DNA from 2 places in the Pseudonocardia sp. ICBG1142 genome. Region 1 is predicted to be linked to the other one. Evidence: riboswitches for the same ligand, from Rfam matches in the RefSeq annotation. Region 1 holds a riboswitch; the other holds the start of a gene.
The links. Region 1 has a riboswitch for thiamine pyrophosphate ahead of KPL59_RS00645 (ABC transporter substrate-binding protein). Riboswitches for the same ligand answer to the same signal wherever they lie in the genome.
Positions count from the first base shown of each region.

Region 2: another riboswitch for thiamine pyrophosphate. It lies ahead of thiO (glycine oxidase ThiO); the one in region 1 lies ahead of KPL59_RS00645 (ABC transporter substrate-binding protein).

Region 1 covers NZ_JAHLJC010000003.1:93,136-100,343, reverse strand. Annotated here, with positions in the region: gene KPL59_RS00660 (choline dehydrogenase) at 1-1,094, opposite strand, end outside; gene KPL59_RS00655 (hypothetical protein) at 1,212-1,640, shown strand; gene KPL59_RS00650 (hypothetical protein) at 1,650-2,372, opposite strand; TPP riboswitch at 2,601-2,714, shown strand; gene KPL59_RS00645 (ABC transporter substrate-binding protein) at 2,706-3,731, shown strand; gene KPL59_RS00640 (ABC transporter permease) at 3,728-4,495, shown strand; gene KPL59_RS00635 (ABC transporter ATP-binding protein) at 4,492-5,220, shown strand; gene KPL59_RS00630 (sugar ABC transporter substrate-binding protein) at 5,424-6,572, shown strand; gene KPL59_RS00625 (ATP-binding cassette domain-containing protein) at 6,647-7,208, shown strand, end outside.
Region 2 covers NZ_JAHLJC010000030.1:1,274,011-1,281,218, reverse strand. Annotated here, with positions in the region: gene KPL59_RS20390 (gamma carbonic anhydrase family protein) at 1-229, shown strand, start outside; gene KPL59_RS20385 (thiazole synthase) at 267-1,037, opposite strand; gene thiS (sulfur carrier protein ThiS) at 1,040-1,240, opposite strand; gene thiO (glycine oxidase ThiO) at 1,240-2,412, opposite strand; TPP riboswitch at 2,409-2,518, opposite strand; gene thiE (thiamine phosphate synthase) at 2,558-3,250, shown strand; gene KPL59_RS20365 (hypothetical protein) at 3,267-4,580, opposite strand; gene KPL59_RS20360 (DUF3159 domain-containing protein) at 4,742-5,410, opposite strand; gene KPL59_RS20355 (SGNH/GDSL hydrolase family protein) at 5,565-6,365, shown strand; gene thpD (ectoine hydroxylase) at 6,430-7,208, opposite strand, start outside.

The DNA of each region.
Region 1 (7,208 bases):
AGCATCATCACGTCCGGGATGTCCCCGGCCATCGAGGTGGAGGCGAACCCGCCGATCTCGAAGTGGTTGCTCGCCCCGACCCCGGTGCCCGAGACCAGCCAGCGGGCCGCCGCGGCGGGCAGCCGGTGCGGTGCCCGCTGCGGCGCCAGCGAGATCGGCTGGGAGCAGGCGTGCTGCAGGTGCACCGCGAGGTGGTCCTGCAGGTTCGCGCCGACCCCCGGCAGCGCCACCCGGGTCTCGACGCCGATGCCCGCGAGGTGCTCCGGGTCACCGAAACCGGACACCTGGAGCAGCTGCGGTGTCGCGATGGAACCGGCGGCCAGGATCGTCTCGCCGGCGTCGACGTCGCGGATGGTGCCGTCGGAGGCGCGGTAGCGGACCCCGATGACCCGGGTGCCGCGGGCGTCGGTGCGCAGCGCGCGGACCAGGGCGCCAGTGCGCACGGTCAGGTTGGGCCGGGAGCCGGCGACCGGGTGCAGCCACGCGTCGGTGGCCGAGAAGCGGCGCCCGCGCGAGATCGTGCGTTCGGTGCGGGAGAAGCCCTCCTGGACCGGACCGTTCGTCGAGTCGACCAGCGCGTGCCCGGCCTGCTGGGCCGCGGCCAGGAACGCCGCGTTCAGCGGGCCGGCCGCCGGGGCCCGCTCGAGGATCTGCGGGCCGTGGCCGCCGTCGGGCAGCGGGGTGCCGTGCTCGGAGGTCCGACGCTCCAGGCGGCGGAAGTAGGGCAGCAGGTGGGCCGAGCTCCACTGCTCGCAGCCGGGCAGGCGGGACCAGCGGTCGTAGTCGCCCGGGTGGGCCCGCTGGTAGACCATCCCGTTGATGCTGCTGCTGCCGCCCAGGACCTTCCCGCGCGGGACGGCGATCCGGCGCCCGGCCAGACCCGACTCGGGCTCGGTGACGTAGCACCAGTCGTAGCGCGGGTTGCCCCACGCCTTGGACAGCGCGGCGGGCATCCGGATGATCGGGTCCCAGCGGTGGTCGGGGCGGCCCGCCTCGAGCATCAGCACCCGGCGTGTGGGATCCTCCGTGAGCCGCGAGGCCAGCACCGCCCCCGCGGATCCTCCGCCGACGATGACGACGTCGTACCGGCCCATTCGCGTCCTCCACACGTACTGTCGGGATTGCCCTGTTCGAGGGAGCAACCCCCCTTGCGTGGATCACGGTACGCCGCGGCCACCGCCCGTCGTCGCCGCCCCCGTACGCTCGACGGCGTGACGACGACCGAGCGTGGTGCGGACGACGGAGCGGACCTCCGCGACCGGCCCGCGGACGACGCCGACACCGCGTTGGCCGCCCTCGCGGCCCAGCTGGACGCGTCGGTCGCCGCGCTGTCCTCGGCCCGCCTACGGGTGGCCGAGCTGCAGGAACTGCGGGCACAGGGGCTGAGCTGGCGGGAGATCGTCCCGCGCGAGGCACGGCTGCTGATCGTCGAGACCCTCACCCGCACCCTCGACGGCCTGGGCGCCGTGGGTGGCAGGTTCCGCCGTGAGGAGGCCGTCGCGCTGCACGGCGAGGGCGAGTCGATCGCCGGGATCGGCAGGCTGTTCGGGGTCAGCCGCCAGCGCGCGTCGGCCTACCTGCAGGAGCACCAGCAGCTCCTCGAACGGGGCGCGGCCCGCGAGGACCGGCCGGAGACCTGACCCCGGGGATCAGGTCTGGTCGCGCCGGCGGTGCCGGGCCTGCCGCTGGGCGGGCACCCGCGGCGCCACCGGTGCCGCGGGGGAGCGGCGGGCCGCCGGGATCAGCGCGGTGCGGTCGACCGCGTCGGACTGCTCGGGCACCGCGGACGCCGCGGTGCCCAGCTGCAGCCGGGCCAGCTCGCGGACGTCGGTGAGCCGGGCCGCGAGTGCGGTGACCACCGGCGCCAGCGCGACGACCAGCCGCTCGCCCAGCGGGTCGTCGGGCCCGCCCCGGGCGAACAGCTGCAGGGCGCCCGCGGTACGCCCGGCGACCGGGACCGGCACTGACAGCGAGCGGACCAGACCGCAGTCGGCCGCGGCCGCGGCCAGCTCGGGCGGCCCGGTCCGGGTCAGGTCCGGCGTGGTCAGGGTGCGGTCGCCGCGCTCGGCGGCGGGGCCCGGCCCGGCGTCGGCCCGGCGCTGCAGCTCGCCCAGGCGCAGGGCGGCGGTGTCGGACCCGAAGACCCGCCGGGCCTCGGCGTCGCGGGGGTCGGCGGGCTCGCGCAGCAGCAGCGCCGCACCTCCGACCCGGGCGGCGGGCACCAGTGCGACGCAGATCCCGGACAGCATCGCGGCGACGTCCGCGTGCGCGACGGAGACGGAACCGGCCTGCAACGCGACCCGCACCAGGGCGGGTGCCGGGTCGGGCATCGGCCGCCCGGTCGTGCCGGAGGTCCAGAGCGAGGCCGCCATCTCGTCCCTTCCGCGTCAGCTCCCGCGAGCGAGGTCCGTGACACAGCGTCGCGGGTGTGGTGGGTGAGGATAACGATCGTGGTCACCGCCGCGGACGGCGGCTCGCCCGGCGCGTCCGACCGATCACCGCAGGTGACCGAAGTCGCGGCTCCGGTGACGGGGGGTGTCCGAACGGCGCGGTGCGACCGACGTCGCCCCGGCGGGACCGGGCGGGCCGCGTAAGGTCTCCGGACGTACCGCGGGAGCCCGCGCACCGAGGCTGAGAGGGCGGCAGGACCGGCCGCCGACCGTTCGAACCTGATCCGGGTCACACCGGCGTAGGGAGGCCGCTCCGTGCTGTCACGTGCTCTCCGTCCACTGGCCGTCGTGCTGGCGCTCGCGCTCGCCCTGTCCGGCTGCGCCGCGGGCGACGGCTCCGGGGCCGCGGCCGGGGGCGGGCCGATCCGCGTCGCGCTGGACTGGACGCCGAACACCAACCACATCGGGCTGTTCGCCGCCCAGCAGGCGGGCTACTTCCGCGACGCCGGCCTCGACGTCGAGTTCCTGCCCTACAACCAGACCTCGCCGGACACCCTGGTCGGCTCCGGCGCCGCGGACTTCGGCATCGGCTTCCAGGACTCGTTCACCTTCTCCAGGGCCGCGGGTGCCGACATCACCTCGGTCATGGCGATCCTGCAGCACTGGGCCACCGAGATCGCCGTGCGCGCCGACCGGTCCGACCTCACGCGGCCGCGCGACCTGGACGGGAAGGTCTACGCCGGGTTCGGCGGGCCCGGCGAGAACCAGAAGATGCAGGCCGTGATCCGGGCCGACGGCGGGCGCGGAGACTTCCGCACCGAGGTGCTGTCCACCGCCGCCTACGAGGCGCTCTACTCGGGGCAGGCCGACTTCACCGAGCCGTTCGTCAACGTCGAGGGGATCGAGGCACAGCTGCGGGGCGAGCCGATCCGTACCTTCCGCTACACCGACTACGGCTTCCCGGACTCCTACAACGTGCTGCTGCTGGGCAACTCGACCTGGCTGCGGGACAACCCGGACACCGCCCGCAGGTTCGTGCAGGCCGTCCAGAAGGGCTACGCGCTGGCCGCACAGGACCCGGCGACGGCGGCGCGGATGCTGAAGGAGGCCAACCCCGGCGCGTTCACCTCCGACGAGCTGGTCGACCGGGGCGCGCAGATGCTCAGTGAGCGCTTCCTGCGCGACGCGCGGGGCCGCGTGGGGTTCCAGACCCCGCAGCAGTGGGCCGGCTTCTCCGGGTTCCTCTACGACACCGGCACCGTCGCGGGGCCGGACGGGGCCCCGGTGCGGCAGAAGCCGGACTTCTCGACCTGGTTCACCAACGACTACCTGGCACCGTGACCCGTCGGCTGTGGCCGGCCGTCGCGCTGGTGACCGCGTTGCTGCTCACCTGGCAGGTCGCGGTCACCGTCGCCGGCACCCGGCCCCAGGTGCTGCCCTCGCCGCTGCGGGTGGTCGAGCAGGGCTGGGCGTTCCGGGCCGAGCTCTGGGCGAACACCCTCCCGACGGTCCAGGTGACGCTGATCGGGTTCACCGTCTCGATGGCGCTGGCCTGGGCCGCGGCGGGCGCGGTGGACTTCTCGCCCTGGCTGCGGCGGGCGCTGACCCCCCTCCTGGTGGCCTCGCAGACGCTGCCGGTGGTCGCGATCGCCCCGCTGCTCATCATCTGGTTCGGTTTCGGCCTGCTGCCGAAGGTGCTGGTCATCGCGCTGGTGACGTTCTTCCCGGTGGCGGTCGGGCTGATCGAGGGCTTCGCCGCGACCGACCGCGCCGCGACCGCCCTGCTGCGGTCGATGGGTGCCTCGCGCTGGCAGCGGTTCCGCTACGTGCGGTTGCCGGGGGCGCTGCCGTCGTTCTTCACGGCGCTGCGGATCGCGATCACCTACGCGGTGACCGGGGCGATCTTCGCCGAGTACGTCGGCGCCCGGGCCGGCCTGGGGATCTTCATGCAGCTCCAGAAGAACCAGTTCCGCACCGACCTGGTGCTCGCCGCGGTCGGTGTCACCGCCGTGCTGTCGGTGACGTTGTTCGCACTGACCTTCCTGCTCCAGCGCCTGGTCACGCCCTGGTACGTGGCCGACCACGACGGGGGAGGTGCGCGGTGAAGGTCGTGGTGCGCGACCTGTCGGTGTCCTACGGCGACCTGCCGGTGCTGTCCGGGGTGAGCCTGGACGTCGCGCCGGGGGAGTTCGTGTCGCTCGTCGGGCCGTCGGGATGCGGCAAGTCGACGCTGTTCGGGGCCCTGGCGGGCATCCTCGACGGGGCGACGGTGACCGGCGACATCGAGGTCGACGGCGGCCCGGTGCGCGGTGCCCCGTTCGGTCTGATGCCCCAGCAGGACCTGCTGTTCCCGTGGCGCACGGTCCTCGACAACACCGCCCTCGGGCTGGAGGTCGCCCGCGTGCCGCGCCGCGAGGCCCGCGAGCGCGCCCGCGCGCTGTTCGAGCCGTTCGGGCTGGCCGGCTTCGAGGACGCCCGCCCGGGCGAGCTCTCGGGCGGCATGCGTCAGCGCGCGGCGCTGCTGCGCACCGTCGTCGCGGGCCGGCAGGTGCTGCTGCTCGACGAGCCGTTCGGCGCGCTGGATGCACTCACCCGGACCGCGATGCAGGACTGGCTGGAGTCGGTGCGCGCCCGCTACGGCTGGACGACGGTCCTGATCACCCACGACGTGCGGGAGGCGGCCCTGCTCTCGGACCGGGTGCTGGTGTTCTCGCCGCGCCCGGCGACGGTGGTGCGGGAGCTCGTCGTCGACGCCGGGCGTCCGCGCAGCCGTACCGACCCGGCGCTGGCCGCGGTCGAGGCGGACCTGCTGGACACCCTGCGCGGCTGAGGCAGGGCCGGCGTTCCGGCGCTCCGGATCGTGCCCGAGGGCAACAAAGTAGGCGTTCGTGACCGGATCGTGATGACGAAACGGGAACTGTCTCGATTCAGAAGGCTGTTGCGGAGCCGGTTCCGCCCAATACGTTGGCGCTCGCAACATTCACCCGTTCGTGATCATGCGAGCGGTCCACAACGTCGTGGAGGGAGACCCCGATGGGGGCACGGAACACGGGGCGCGGTCCCCGGCTGCGTCGGGCGGTCGCGGCGGCGGGCCTCGGCCTGCTGCTGGCCGTCGCGGGCTGCGGACAGAACAGCGCGGGCGGCGGCGACGACACCGCCGGCGGTGGCTCCGGCGGGTCCGGCGGCGGGGTGAAGGTCGGGGTGATCCTCCCCGAGACCGACTCCTCGGCCCGCTGGGAGGGCTTCGACAAGCCCATGCTGGACGCGGCGCTGCGCGCCGAGGGCATGGACCCCGACATCCAGAACGCCCAGGGCGACGAGCAGAAGTTCTCCACCCTGGCCGACGGCATGATCTCCAGCGGTGTCAAGGTCATGATCATCGCCTCGATCAGCAGCGACGGCGGCACCGCCGTCGCCCAGAAGGCGAAGGCCCAGGGCATCCCGGTCATCGACTACGACCGGCTCAACCTCGGCGGCGTCAGCGACTACTACGTCTCCTTCGACAACGAGAAGGTCGGCGCCCTGCAGGGCGAGGGCCTGGTCCAGGGCATCGGCAACAAGCCGGGCGCCCAGGTCATCGAGATCGAGGGCGCGCCGACCGACAACAACGCGACCCTGTTCTACAACGGCCAGCAGACCGTGCTGAAGCCCAAGTACGAGTCCGGGGCCCTGAAGCTCGTGCAGAGCCAGAAGATCGACAAGTGGGACAACCAGGTCGGCGGCACCACCTTCGAGCAGATCCTCACCGGCAACGGCGGCAAGGTCGACGGCGTCGTCGCCGCCAACGACGGCCTCGCCGGCGCCATCGTCACGGTGCTGGCCAAGTACGGCCTGAACGGCAAGGTCGTGGTCACCGGCCAGGACGCCACCGCCGACGGGCTCGCCGCGATCCTGCGCGGGGACCAGTACATGACGGTGTTCAAGCCGATCGAGCAGGAGGCGCAGGCCGCCGCGAAGCTCGCCGGTGCCCTGGCCAAGGGCGACACCGCGGCCGCCGACGGCGTCGCCACCCAGACGGTCGAGGACCCGAAGGGCAACCGTGACGTCAAGTCGCTGCTGCTCGAGCCGCAGCTGATCACCAAGGACTCGGTCAAGAAGGTCACCGACGCCGGCTACGTCAAGGCCTCGGAGATCTGCAACGCCGAGACCCAGGCCGCCTGCGGCCAGCTCGGCATCAAGTAGGACCCGCAGCCGGTCCGGGCCGCGGCGGTGATCCCGCCGCGGCCCGGCCGGCGCCCACGTGGAAGGTGCCCGAAGTGGCCGACCCCATCCTCTCCCTGCGCGGTGTGTCCAAGAGCTTCGGCGCCGTGCAGGTCCTGCACGACGTCGACCTGACCGTGCGCGCCGGCGAGGTCACCGCGCTCGTCGGCGACAACGGCGCGGGAAAGTCCACCCTGGTCAAGTGCGTCGCGGGGATCCACCCGATCGACTCCGGCGAGGTGCTGTTCGAGGGGGCTCCGGTGACCGTCGCCGGCCCGTCGGACGCCGCCAAGCTCGGCATCGAGGTCGTCTACCAGGACCTCGCGCTCGCCGACAACCTCGACATCGTCCAGAACATGTTCCTCGGCCGCGAGCGCGGGCGCTCCTGGATGCTCGACGAGGGCTCGATGGAGCAGGCCGCCCGCGACACCCTCGCGTCGCTCTCGGTCCGCACCGTCACCTCGGTCCGGACCCCGGTCGCGTCGCTGTCCGGCGGGCAGCGCCAGACCGTCGCGATCGCCAAGGCGGTGCTCTGGGACTCGCGTGTCGTGCTGCTCGACGAGCCGACCGCGGCGCTCGGCGTCGCCCAGACCCGTCAGGTGCTCGACCTCGTGCGAC
Region 2 (7,208 bases), on a different contig from region 1:
GAACGGCAGCACCGTGCAGGACGGTGCCCGGATCGGCGAGGGCGCGATGGTCGCCGCCGGGTCGACGGTCACGCCGAACTCCGAGCTGCCCGCCGACCGGCTGATGCTCGGCTCCGCGGCGAAGGAACGCGGCGAGCTGACCGAGCAGGCCCGCTGGTGGGTGCGTACCAACCCGGACTTCTACCGCGCCCTGGCCCGGCGGCACGCCGACGGCGTCACCCCCGCCTGAGCCGCCCCCGGAGCGTTCCGCGGAACGCTCCGGGCCCTCAGCCCTCGACGTCGGGCGAGCTCGCCTGCGCCCGGTAGCGGCGCGGGATCCGGCCGGCGTGCCGGGCGTCCCACCCCGCCTCCACGCCCCGTCGCATCGCGCGCGCCATCCGCTCCGGATCGGCGGCGCAGGTGACGGCGGTGGCGAGCAGGACGGCGTCGCAGCCCAGCTCCATCGCCAGCGCGGCCTCCGAGGCGGTGCCGATCCCGGCGTCGAGCACGACCGGCACGCCCGCGGCGGCCACGATCATCTCGATGTTGTGCGGGTTGCGGATGCCGAGCCCGGTGCCGATCGGGGAGCCGAGCGGCATCACCGCGGCGCACCCGACCTGCTCCAGACGACGGGCCAGGATCGGGTCGTCGTTGGTGTAGGGCAGCACGGTGAAGCCGTCGTCGACGAGCTGCTCGGCGGCGTCGAGGAGCTCGACCGGGTCGGGCAGCAGGGTCGTGTCGTCCGCGACGACCTCCAGCTTCACCAGGTCGGTCTCCAGCGCCTCGCGGGCCATCCGCGCCGTGAGCACCGCCTCGGCCGCGGTGCGGCAGCCCGCGGTGTTCGGCAGCACGGCGATCCCGAGGCGACGCAGCAGGTCCAGCAACCCGGTCCCGTTCGCGACGTCGACCCGGCGCAGCGCCACCGTGGTCAGCTCGGTGCCGGACGCGACCAGCGCCCGCTCCAGGATCTCCAGGTTCGCCGCCCCGCCGGTACCCATCACCAGCCGCGAGTCGAAGAGGTGGTCGCCGAAGGCGAGCTTGTCGGTCTGCACAGCCATGCTCATCCTCCTTGCACCGCGGTCAGGACCTCCACGCGCGCGCCGTCGCCGGGACGGTGCCCGGCCCACGACGTGCGCGGCACGACCTCCCCGTCGACGGCGACGGCGATCCCCCGCTCCGGCAGCCCGGCCTCGGCCAGGATCCGGGCGAGGTCGGCGTCGGCGTCGACCTCGTGGTGCTCGCCGTTCAGCACGATCAACATCAGTGGTTCCCCTCCTCGCGCGCCCCGGCGGCGGCCGGGACGAACCGTCGCGGGTCCGCGGCGCGGACCGCTTCGGGCACGTCGTCGCCGCGCAGCAGCGCCGCCCCGGCCACCGCGGTCACCGGCACCAGCAGCATCCCGTTGCGGCCGTGCCCGGTGGCGACGATCAGCCCGTCGGGCCCGGTCCGCCCGATCAGCGGCAGGTTGTCCCGGCTGCCGGGCCGCAGCCCGGCGGCGGTCTCGGTGAGCGCGTACTCGGCGATCCCGGGCAGGATCCGCTCGGCGTCACGTAGCAGGTCGCGCACCCCGCCGACGGTGACGTCGGTGTCGAAGCCGTTCTCCGCCGTCGTCGCGCCGACGACGAGGTCGCCGTACCCGGGCAGCGTCCGCGGCACGGCGTAGACCGCCCGCCCGTCGACGAGCGCCCGCACCGTCCGCGACGGCGGCGGCAGCGCCCCGGCGCGCCGGGTCAGCCGCAGGATCTCGCCCTTCACCGGGCGCACCAGCCCGTCGAGCACCGGATGCAGCGACGACGAGTGCGCCCCCGCGGCGACGACGACCGCGTCCGCCGCGACCGTCACCCCGTCCGCGAGGCGCACGCCGGTGACGCGGGCGCCGTCGTCGAGCACACGCGCGACCCCACGGTCGGAGACCACGACCCCGGCCCGTTCGGCCGCGGCCGCCAGTGCGGCGAGCAACCGCCGGTTGTCCACCGACGGGTCGTCGGGCACCGACAGGCCGCCGCGGACCTCGGGGCCCAGCGCGGGTTCGAGCCGGCGCAGCTCGCGGCCGGTCAGCGGGCGCACGTCGCGGCCGAGGGACTCCAGGTAGTCCGCGAGCGCGGTCAGCTCGGCGCGGTCGCCCGACCCGGTCGCGGCGACGACGGTGCCCTCCGGGTGCAGCCCGGCGTCGGTGCCGGCGTCGGCGGACAGGGCCGCGGCGAACTCCGGCCAGCGGGCGACCGAGTCCAGCCCGAGAGCGAGCAGGTCCTCCTCACCGGGCCAGGCCTCGGTGACCGGGGCGAGCATCCCGCCGGCCACCCAGGACGCGCCGCGACCGGGGGCCGGGTCGAACACGGTCACCGACCAGCCGTCGCGGGCCGCCGCGCGGGCGAGGGACAGGCCGACCGCGCCCGCCCCCGCGACGACCAGTCGTCCGGCACTCGCGCTCATCGGATCCACCTCACTCCCTGCGCCGGCATGACCCGGATCAGGTTCGACGGTCGGGACCGCGTCGCGGGTCCCCTCTCAGCCCGCTGCCCGGGCTCCCGTGGTTCGTCGTCGTCCGGGGCACAGGCTACGCCGTAGCCTGCGAGCCGTGTCCGACACCGATACCCGCCCCGGCACCCGCGACACCCGTCGCGCCCGGCTCGACGCCCTCACCGACGCCCGCCTCTACCTGTGCACCGACGCCCGCACCGCACGTGGTGACCTGGCGGAGTTCGCCGACGCCGCGCTCGCCGGCGGGGTCGACATCGTCCAGCTGCGGGACAAGGGCGGGCCCGACGGACCGCTGGAGGCACGCGCCGAGCTCGCCGCCCTGGAGGTGCTCGCCGACGCCTGCCGCCGGCACGGCGCGCTGCTCGCGGTGAACGACCGCGCCGACGTCGCGCTCGCCGCGGGCGCCGACGTGCTCCACCTCGGCCAGGACGACCTGCCGGTGCCGTGGGCACGCCGGGTCGTCGGCGACGACGTGCTCGTCGGCCGGTCCTCGCACAGCCCCGAGGAGACCCTGACCGCCGCCGACGAGGACGGCGTGGACTACTTCTGCGTCGGTCCCTGCTGGCCCACCCCGACCAAGCCGGGACGCCCGGCGCCCGGCCTGGACCTGGTCCGCACGGTCGCCGGGCGCGCCCCGGCGCGGCCGTGGTTCGCGATCGGGGGCATCGACGGCGACCGGCTGGACGAGGTCCTCGACGCCGGCGCCGACCGGATCGTCGTGGTCCGGGCGATCACCGAGGCCGAGGACCCGCGTGCGGCCGCGGCGGCGCTGCGGGCCCGGCTGGTCTGAGGCCCGACCGCGTCGATCAGTTCTGCGTGCCCGAGCCCTGGCCGCCGGAGTTCTGACCGCCCGAGTTCTGGCCGCCGGAGTTCTGGCCGCCCGAGTCCTGCCCGGAGCCCGGCTGCTGGGTCGGCAGGACCCGGTTCAGCCCGTCCTGCAGCGGGTTCGACGAGCCCGAGCCGTCCTGACCGGAGTCCCGGTCGCGGGTGCTGGTCGTCGACTCCGACGTGCTGGTCCCCGACTCCTCGGTGGAGGTCGAGCTCGACGACGACGTCGACGAGTCGCCCCCGGAGCCCTCGCCCCGGTCGTTCTCCTGCTGGGCCGGAGGCGCGCCGCCGCGGACGACGTTGCTCACCGAGGTGCCGGAGGAGCCGGACAGCGACGAGCCCTTCACGAACTCGATGCCGGAGATCAGGAACATCGACACCGCGAAGGTGACGACCCCGAGCACCGCGGACACGACGACCGTCTTGCGGGTGACCCGCACCCGGCGGAACCGGCCGTGGCCCGTTCCGGCGGCGCGGGTCGTGCCACCGGGCGTCTGCCACGGGTCCAGGAGCACCGTCTCCTCGCCGGTGGGCCCGGCGATGCTGCGGCCGGCAGCGTCCTGCGCGGCGGCCGCGGTGCCCTCGGCGACGCCCTTGCCGCGCCGGGTCGCCTTCTCCTTCAGCGCGAGGGCCTTGTCCTTGCTGACCTCGAGCGAGCGCGTGAACAGCGTGGTGGCCAGCGTCGAGATGACCGAGCCGAGCGCCGCGCCGATCACCGTGCCGACCGCGCCGAGGAACGAGCCGAGCATCGCCGTGACGATCGCCGCCCCGGCGCCGGCCGCGATCTTCGTCGGGCTGAGGTCGGCCTTGAGACCGCTCGCCTTCGTGGCGTCCGACGAGCCGTCCCCGGAGCCGTCACCGGACCCGCCGGAGCCCCCGGACCCGCCGGGACCGTTCGGTCCGCCCCCGACCGGCCCCACCGGACCGCCGGGACCGGCCGCGCGGGTCGTGTCCGACGCGGGCGGCAGCACCCGGGTGCGCGGACGCCCGCCGGGCGGCGTCCCGACCGGCACGCCCGGCCCTGGCACGACCGGGCTCACCGGACGGGCACCGGGCGGGGTCTGCGTGGTCCGGCCGCGGGTGGTGTCCGACGGCGGCTGCGAGCCCCGTCCACCGTGCGTACGGGACGGGTGCGCCGTGCGCTGCCGGGGCAGCCGCGGGGCGTCGGGAGAGGCCACCGGACGACCGGTGCCGGGTCGGGGAGCGGACGGCTGGGCGGGGGGACGGGCCGGGCCGGGGACGCCACGGGGGGCGTCGCCGGAGCCGGGCTCCGGGGGGCGCTGGTGTGGCATGGCTCCTTGCAGTGATCGTCGGTGCAGGCGGATCGCCGCCGGGGGAACGTCCGGGGACGCAGTGACTGCGCCGGACGATCACCCGATGTGGTGACCTTCACACGATCGCGCAAAGATCACGGGAAGATCACGATTCTACCGTCACCGGTTGTCGGACAGCGTCACCGGGGGTGACGAATGCCCGGGTGATCGGCCGGCAGCGCCGTACGCAGCAACGGCCACGACACGAGCACGCTCAGCCCGACCAGCAGCGGGCTCAGCACCGTCCGCGCGACGCCCAGCAGCACCACCTGGTCGGCCGCCCACAACGGGAGGAACACCGACAGCCGCACGACGTACTGCGCCACCCACGCCCAGGACGCCCGCTGGTACCCGCGCAGCAGGTCCGGGTCGCGCCGCCACCGGGTCCGCTGGCCCAGCAGTCCGCCGACCACCACCCCCAGCAGCGGCCAACGCACCACGATCGAGATCGCCCAGGCCAGGGCGCTGCCGACGTTGGACACGATCTGGACCAGGAAGAAGTCCGACGCGCGCCCGGTGATCAGCGCGATCGCGGCCGCGACGACGACCCCGGCCAGCCCGAACAGCACCGCGCGCGGCCGCCGGCCCCGGTACAGCCGCCATCCGGCCACCCCGGCCCCGGCGACGATCGCCGCGCCGGCCCCCCAGTTGATCGGGAACAGCGACCCCGCGGCGTTCGCCGCCACCCAGGCGAGCACGAACGCGACGACCGGGACCGAGGCGTCGACGGCACCGGCCCGGCCGCCGAGCAGCTCGGCCAGCCGCGGGTCCTCCCGGGGCGCGGTGCGGGAAGCGGGATCGGGTGTCACCTGACTAAGGGTGCCCTATCTCGGGCCGCAGGTCGACGGATCCGATTGGCGTACGGGCCCGGAGAGGGTGATCATCGCTGTAACGCCGCACGTCGTTGCGGTGAACAACAGATGGGCACATTTCAGGATCACGGACCGGGAGGGGGCGGTGCCGATGGCCACACAGCGACACGATCAGGGGCGCGCACAGCACCGGAGCTTCGTCGCGATCGGGGACAGCTTCACCGAGGGCCTCGACGACCTGACCCCCGACGGCAGGGCACGCGGCTGGGCCGACCGCGTCGCCGAGATCCTCGCCGAGCGCCGCCCCGGCTTCGGCTACGCCAACCTGGCGGTGCGCGGGAAGATCCTGGACCAGATCGTCGACGAGCAGATCCCGGTCGCCGAGGCGATGCGCCCCGACCTGATCACCTTCTGCGCCGGCGGCAACGACATCATCGGCTGGAGCTGCGACGTCGACGACCTCGCCGCCCGCTTCGACGCCGCGCTCGGCAGGCTGGTCGCCACCGGGGCCGAGGTGCTCATCTTCACCGGCTTCGACCTGCGCCGGATGCACCCGCTCATCCGCAGGCTGCGGGGCCGGATCGCCTGCTACAACGAGGACATGCGGGCCGCCGCCGAACGGCACGGCTGCCGCGTCGTCGACCTGTGGGCGATGGACTGCCTCGCCGACCCGCGGGCCTGGGGCCCGGACCGGCTGCACCTGGTGCCGCACGCGCACGAGCGGGTCGCCTGGCGGGTGCTGGAGACGCTCGGCGAGGACGCGCCGGACTGGCGCGGCCCGTGGCCGGAGCCGGCGGTCGAGCCCGCGCCGTGGACCGCCCGGCAGGCCGAGGACCTGCGGTGGGTCACCCAGCACGTGATGCCGTTCCTGCGCCGGCGCCTGCGCGGCACCAGCACCTGGGACGACTACCACGCCAAGCGTCCGCAGCTGGCTCCGCTGCAGGACGCGTGAGCCGTACGTCGTCGTCCCGCGGTGCTCCCGCGGGACGACGACGTCGCGGTACGCGGTCGGCCGCTCAGCGGACCGGGGTGTGGTCCCGGGCCGCGATGTAGGACGGCCGCGGCCGCGGTGCCGAGAACGGCGCGACGCACGCGTTCTCGACGCCGTTGAACACCAGGAAGATGTTCGACCGCGGGTACGGCGTGATGTTGTCGCCGGAGCCGTGCATGCAGTTGGAGTCGAAGAACGTCGCCCCGCCCGCGTCGCCGGTCATCATCGTGATGCCGTGCCGCTCGGCGAGCTTGGCGATCGACCGTGCGTCGGGCGTGCCGATCTTCTGCTCCTTCAGCGACGTCCGGTAGTAGTCCTCCGGCGTCTCACCCACGCAGGACACGAAGGTCCGGTGCGATCCGGGCATGATCATCAGACAGCCGTTGAACGGGTGGTTGTCGGTCAGCGAGATCGAGCAGCTGACCGCACGCGGGCCCGGCATGCCGTCCTCGGCGTGCCAGGTCTCGAAGTCCGAGTGCCAGTAGAACCCACCGCCGCCGAAGCCGGGCTTGTAGTTGATCCGGCTCTGGTGGACGTAGACGTCGGAGCCGAGGATCTGGCGGGCCCGAGAGAGCACCCGCTCGTCGCGCACCAGCCGGCCGATCGCCTCCGAGATCCGGTGGACCTCGAAGATCGAGCGGACCTCGTCGGAGGACTTCTCGACGATGCAGCGCTCGTCGGCGCGCACCTGCGGGTCGGCGGCGAGCCGGTCCAGCTCGGCCTGGTACTCCGCGACCTCCTCGGCCGTCAGCAGGCCCGGCACCTGCACGAAACCGTCGCGCTCGTGCGCCTCCAGCTCCTGGG